2 regions of the Thioalkalivibrio versutus genome follow, and region 1 is predicted to be linked to the other one. Evidence: predicted binding sites of a transcription regulator. Region 1 holds the regulator's gene; the other holds the start of a gene.
What was found. The regulator FliA, encoded in region 1, starts transcription of late flagellar genes. The targets are predictions, from matches to a motif close to GCTAAAGTTNNNNNNNNNNCNGCCGATA.
Positions count from the first base shown of each region.

Region 2: a site for FliA is predicted at 862-889, ahead of TVD_RS07920 (chemotaxis protein CheV). Genes of this name have one in related genera too.

Region 1 is NZ_CP011367.1:1,371,015-1,374,344, forward strand. It holds gene TVD_RS06330 (MinD/ParA family protein) at 1-592, shown strand, start outside; gene TVD_RS06335 (RNA polymerase sigma factor FliA) at 589-1,356, shown strand; gene cheY (chemotaxis response regulator CheY) at 1,398-1,778, shown strand; gene TVD_RS06345 (protein phosphatase CheZ) at 1,874-2,650, shown strand; gene TVD_RS06350 (chemotaxis protein CheA) at 2,695-3,330, shown strand, end outside.
Region 2 is NZ_CP011367.1:1,706,493-1,709,822, reverse strand. It holds gene flgA (flagellar basal body P-ring formation chaperone FlgA) at 1-495, opposite strand, end outside; gene TVD_RS07920 (chemotaxis protein CheV) at 1,018-1,956, shown strand; gene TVD_RS07915 (CheR family methyltransferase) at 2,161-2,976, shown strand; gene flgB (flagellar basal body rod protein FlgB) at 3,193-3,330, shown strand, end outside.

The DNA.
Region 1 (3,330 bases):
CCTGGTTCAGGGGCCGGACGGGGTGAAGGTGGTCCCGTCGGCCTCCGGTATCGCGGCGATGGCGAATCTTACGCCGGCCGAGCACGCGGGGCTGATCCATGCCTTCAGCGCCTACCGCAAGCCGCTGGATGTCCTGATCGTGGACACTGCTGCAGGCCTGCAGGAGTCGGTGACTTCGTTCTGCCGGGCGGTACAGGAGACCCTTGTGGTGGTCTGCGACGAGCCGGCTTCGATTACCGATGCCTATGCCCTGATCAAGGTGCTGCATCGTGACCACGGGCTGCGGCGTTTCCGCATGGTCACCAACATGGTCAGCGGACGCGAGGGTGCGGAGCGGCTGATGCAGAAACTCAATACCGTCTGTGGCAATTACCTGCCGGAGGTGGTCCTGGATCTGGCCGGCTATATCCCGATGGACGAACATCTGCGCAAGTCCGTGCAGAAAAGGGCACCGGTGGTTCAGCAGTATCCCGGCAGTCCGGCCGGCAAGGCGTTTGCCGAACTGGCACGCACGGTGGACCGCTGGCCGGTTGGTGGGGGTGACCACGGGGGCGTCGGGTTCTTCGTGGAACGAATGCTGCAGAGTGCATGATGACGACGCGTAATCGACTTTCCGGCTACCAGGCGACGTCCACCGCGACCGGTGGACACGAGAAGTTGATTGCCGATCACGTTGAACTGGTGCATCGCATCGCGCACCACCTGATGGCCCGTCTGCCGGCCTCGGTCCAGGTCGATGATCTGATCCAGGCCGGCATGATCGGCCTTCTGGAGGCGGCGCGGCAGTTCGAGGGCGGGCAGGGGGCGACCTTTGCCACCTACGCCGGAATCCGCATCCGCGGTGCGATGATCGACGAATTGCGTCGCAGTGACTGGACGCCGCGTTCGGTGCACCGCAACAGCCGGCGTATTGCCGCCGCGATCCAGAGTGTCGAGGCCCGTGAGGGGCGTGCGGCGCGTGGGAGCGAAGTGGCGGCCGAGCTGGACGTGGCGATCGATGACTATTACGACATGCTCAAGGACCATGCCGGGGCCCATCTGTTTGCGCTGGACGATCTGGGTGGCGGGGATGACGGGGCCGATCGTGTGATCGAGGGGCAGGAAGTCTCTCCGTCGCGTAGCCTTGAGGCTGGCGAGTTTCGCGAGGAGTTGGCCGAGGCCCTTGGGGATCTGCCTGAACGCGAACGCCTGGTGCTGTCGCTGTATTACACCGAAGAACTGAATCTGCGCGAGATCGGGGCTGTTCTGGGCGTGACCGAGTCGCGCGTGAGCCAGATTCGCAGCCAGGCGGTCATCCGGCTGCGCGCGCGCATGGGGTCGTGGCTCGAAGACGGCACGGCTTTGCAGTTATTCTAAAACTCACCTTACGAATCCCGGAGTGACGTGTGGACAAGGGAATGAAAATTCTCATCGTGGACGATTTTTCCACGATGCGGCGCATTATCAAGAACCTCTTGCGCGATCTTGGCTTCAATAATACGCAGGAAGCCGACGACGGCAGCACCGCGCTGCCGATGCTGCAAAATGGTGATTTCGACTTCCTGATTACCGACTGGAACATGCCCAATATGCCGGGCATCGACCTGCTGAAGGCCGTCCGGGCGGATGCCAACCTGAAGTCGATGCCGGTGCTGATGGTGACGGCCGAGGCCAAGCGCGACCAGATCGTGGAGGCTGCGGAGGCAGGTGTGAACGGTTACGTGGTCAAGCCGTTTACCGCCGAAACGCTGAAGGAAAAGATCGACAAGATCTTCGAACGTATTGAAGCACAGGGCTAAGCATCGCCCAGTGATGAATACGGACGACGTCCGTCTCGCTTGCGCGGGTAGACGTGACCCGGCTCCTTCGGCGCCGTACCAGCAAGAGGCTCCTCATGACTGAACAGGAACACCCCCCACGCGACGGCCAGCTCGAGCTGGCCCGGCAACTGGTGCAGACGCTCGAGGCGGGCGACGACGCGGCGGCACGCGCGCTGGTGCAGGATCTAGCGCGTCCTTACGACCGCGAGCTCTTCGACGAACTGGGCAAGCTGACGCGCGACCTTCACGAGGCCTTGCAAAGCTTCCGTGGCGACTCGCGCCTGGTAGAGCTGACCCAGGCGGAGATCCCGGATGCGAAGGAACGCCTGAACTACGTGGTCACCATGACCGAGCAGGCCGCGCACGCCACGATGGGCGCCATCGAATCGAGCCTGCCGATCGCCGAGTCGTTCAGCCAGCAGGCGGCCGACTTGACCGCCAAATGGACGCGCTTTCGCAACCGGCAGCTCTCGGTGGACGAATTCCGCGATTTCGCGCGTGAGCTGGACAGCTTCTTCGGGCAGGCGGGCGAGGACGCCGAGGAATTGCGGCGGCTGCTCTCCGAGGTGTTGATGGCACAAAGTTATCAGGACATTACCGGCCAGGTGATTCGCCGCGTGATCCAGCTGGTGACCGACCTCGAAGAGAACCTCGTTACCCTGATTCGGCTCTCCAGCGGGCGCATGGAGCAGGTCGAAGCGGCCGAAGCGTCCCTGGAGCGTGGCGAAGAAGACCGCGAGGCGGACCGCAAGGGCCACGGCCCCAGTGTGCCCAAGACTCAAGATTCCAGCGCAGATGTCGTTCAAGGACAGGACGAGGTGGACGATCTGCTATCAAGCCTGGGCTTCTAGCAGTGCCCCCCATACGACTGGCGCCACGGGACCGGAGAGACTGAATGGCCATCGACCCCAATGACGAAATCCTTCAGGACTTCCTGATCGAGGCCGGGGAACTGCTGGAGGGGCTCAACGAGCAACTCATCGACCTGGAACAGAATCCGGACGACCGGGATCTGTTGAATGCGGTCTTTCGAAGCTTCCACACCATCAAGGGGGGCGCCGGGTTCTTGAGCCTGGATCCGCTGGTGACGGTGTGTCATCACGCCGAGGACGTCTTCAATCTGCTGCGCAACGGCGAACGCCGGGCCGATAGCCATCTGATGGACACCATGCTCCGCGTGCTGGACTCCCTGAACGTCATGTTCGGGGATCTGCGCTCCGGCGTGGACCCGACCCCCGCCGATGCCGCGGTGGTCGAGGACCTGCGGCGCATGGCAAAAAACGAAGACGTGGCCGGAGATACCGCCACGGCGCCGCCCGCGCCTGAACCGGAGCCCGTCCCCGAGCCCGTCCCCGAGCCACAGGCCTCGGCCCCCGGCGACGCCATGGTGGGCGGCGGGGAGGAGATCACGGACGACGAGTTCGAGGCCCTGCTGGATACGTTGCATGGTGACGGCGCCCCGGCACCCGTGGACGCGGCCGTGTCGGGCGGCGCCGGGGCCAGCGACGACTCGGGCGGTGATCTGATCAGC
Region 2 (3,330 bases), 340 kb from region 1:
CTCGCGCGGGCTCACGTGCTGGGTTCCGATGATCTGACCCGGGCGGATGCTGCGCCGGGTCTGTTGGCCGATCAGGGCATTCTTTTCCTCATGATAACTGCCGGCATGGCGCGAGGTCTCGATTCGCTGGAAACGCAGGTCGCCCGCCGAGAGGGTGTGCTGGCGCGGCAGGGTGCGGTTCGCAACCAGCACTTCGGCGTAACGTTCGACCGTCGCCGGCACGTATAACTGCCAGGTCACCGGGCCGGCACACTGGATATGGACAGCGGTGTTGCCGTCACGCCGCCCGCCGGGTGGGAAACGCGCTTCCAGGCCGTCCGTGCAGGGGACGAGGCGCAGACGCTTGTCGAGCTGACCAATCTCGATGGAAACATCCTTCTCGGTATCGGTAACGCCCAGTTCCTGAATCAGGAACTGCTCGGCGGCGAGACGGATGTCGTCAACCGGGTGGACTTCGGCCCGGGCGCTGGTAGACAGCAGTACCAGGGTGAACAAGAGGGTGACTCCGGCAAGGAGACGCGGAATGGCTCGCACGTTTGCGCTCGAGTCGATCACGCTCGCTGGCGAGGCACCGGAGGGCCCGCCTTTTCCTGGAACGAATGAGGCCCCAACGCGAATGAGCGAACGGATCAGCGTCTTCCTGGCAGCGGAAGAAAATTCTGAAATGGGTCGGCGCTGGTTCATGTCGCGGTCCTGTTTGGTCCTGTCCTGCGCAGCCAGTTCGGTGCGGGCGTCGGACTGTGCGCGAATGGCTCGGATTTGGCGGATCTTGCGTCGATGTCGAGCGAGTCGCGAGCGGTTTCAGTACGCAAAAACATGCAGATGTCGTGCCAATGAATGGGCATCCCGCGCCACGCGCACATTCAAGGCCCGTCGCGGGCGGCCGTTATGGCCATGAGGCGGCGTCAGAAGGCGCATGCACGCAAATGCAAATGACAGGCCGGGGTTGCGCGGTGCACACTTGGCCTTTGAGGCCTGTCCGGTGCTAAGAGCAATCGGGGCAAGGAGAGCGGCACGATGAGTCAATTCATTGACGATGTGAATCAGCGAACCCAGTTGGTGGGGCAGAACCGCATGGAGCTTCTGCTGTTCCATCTGGGCGGGTCGCAGACCTTCGGGATCAATGTCTTCAAGGTCCGCGAGGTGATTCCGTCGCCGCCGCTGCGTCAGATTCCCGGCTCCATGAGCGTGGTACGCGGGGTGGCGACGTTGCGTGGCGGTACCGTGCCAATCATTGACCTGGCGCGAGCGATGGGCCTGCGTGGCGCCGTCGGGGCGGTCGACAACGGGGAGCAGAAGGTGGTGGTCACCGAGTTCAATCGTTCGGTGCAGGGCTTCTGGGTGTCGGCCGTGGACCGTATCGTCAACGTGAACTGGCAGGACGTGAAGTCGCCCCCGCGCGGAACCGGGCGCGAATCCTTCCTGGTGGCCGTCACGGAGATCGACAACAAGCTGGTCGAGATTATCGATGTCGAACGGGTGCTCTCCATCGTGAACCCGCTGCCCAGCGAGATATCGCCATCCATCCGCGAGAATGCCCGCGAGGCCAGCGGGCGCAAGGTTGTGATCGTCGATGACTCGGTGGTGGCGCGCAAGCAGATCGAGGGGGCGATCAAGGGGCTCGGTTTCGAATACGATGTCTTCAAGGATGGCCAGGAGGCACTGGACTTCCTTGAGCAGAAGGCCGCGGAAGGGCCGGTAGGCGACCAGGTCGAACTGGTGATCTCGGATATCGAGATGCCACGCATGGACGGCTACACCCTGACCGCGCGCATCCGGGACAATCCCGCGCTGCAGAATTTGCGGGTGCTGCTGCACTCCTCACTGAGTGGGGAATTCAACACGGATATGGTCAAGCGCGCCGGGGCCGATGCCTTTTTGTCCAAGTTCAATCCCGACGAGCTGGCGAATGCGGTGCTGGACCAGACCGGGCGCCCGGATCAGCAGGCCGAATGACCGGTCGGGCGGAACCGCGTTGCCGCTCGGCAAGCCCGGAGCGGCGACGGGTGGCCGCCACTCGGGCTGTATGGTGCCATGCGCGCGACGCCGTATACTCGACCCGATCTTCGGGATCACCCCGGTTTTCCGGCCAAGAGGCCCCGGCCAAGGATTCGTCATCAGGATGCCTAATCACGATGGACAGCGCTCAGGGATGACTTGGTGATCGATTCCCGCGACTACGAGGAGTTCTCCCGCTTCCTGCAGGACTGCTGCGGTCTGGTGCTGGGCGACAGCCGCCAGTACCTGGTTTCCAGTCGTCTGTCGCGGCTGCTCGACGAGTTCGACTTCAAGAGCGTCCCGGAACTGCTGCATGCCATGCGGCAGGCCCCGAATCCGCGCCTGCGCACCCGCGTGATCGATGCGATGACGACCAACGAGACGTCCTGGTTCCGCGATGGCTTTCCGTTCGAGATCCTGCGCCACGTGCTGTTGCCGGAACTGGCCGCGAAGGGAGGCAGCATCAAGGTCTGGTCCGCGGGCTGCTCCAGTGGGCAGGAGGCCTATACGATCTCGATGGTGGTCTCGGAATGGGAGGAGTCGCGGCCGGCCCGGAAGGTACCGGTTTCCATTCTGGGCACGGACCTGTCAGAGAAGATCCTGGACGATGCGCGGCGGGCCGTGTACGACGGCCTGAGCATCGTGCGCGGGCTCAGCGAGAGCCGGCGCGCGCGCTTCTTCGAGACCGTCGCGGATGGCCACAAGGTGATCCCGGATGTGCAGCGTCGCTGTCGCTTTCAGAAGCTCAACCTGATCGACAGCTATGCGGCGCTGGGCAAGTTCGACCTGGTGTTCTGCCGCAACGTGCTGATCTATTTTTCGGGCGACACCAAGCGACAGGTTCTTGACGCTATCGCCCGGCAGATGAATCCGGGCGGGTATCTGTTTCTTGGCGCTTCCGAGACCGCAGGGCCCTATACCCAGGCTTTCGAGACCGTACGAACCGAGTACGGCTCGGTACTTCGTCTGAAGTCCTGACGTAATCCAGCCCCGGGGCTGATTCCCGGGAACGCCCGTGCAATGCGGGCGGCGAGTCGTTCCATCCCTTCCCCTGGCTGCACGCTGTGCCTGCGCCCCTAAGGCACGCCGCTCGAGAATGGCATAACGATTGCTTCAGTTCCCCTGCGAAGGGTCGCAATCGGTGCGCCCCGTTCTCCAAGCGAGGGTCCGCCACGGGCGGACAGGACGGAAGCGATGAGTCTCTCTCTCGACAAGGCGATGGGTATTTCTCCGCAGGCGGTGAATGTGCGGGCGCAGCGCATGGAGCTGTTGGCCTCCAACATCGCCAACGCGGATACCCCGAACTACAAGGCGCGGGATATCGATTTTCGT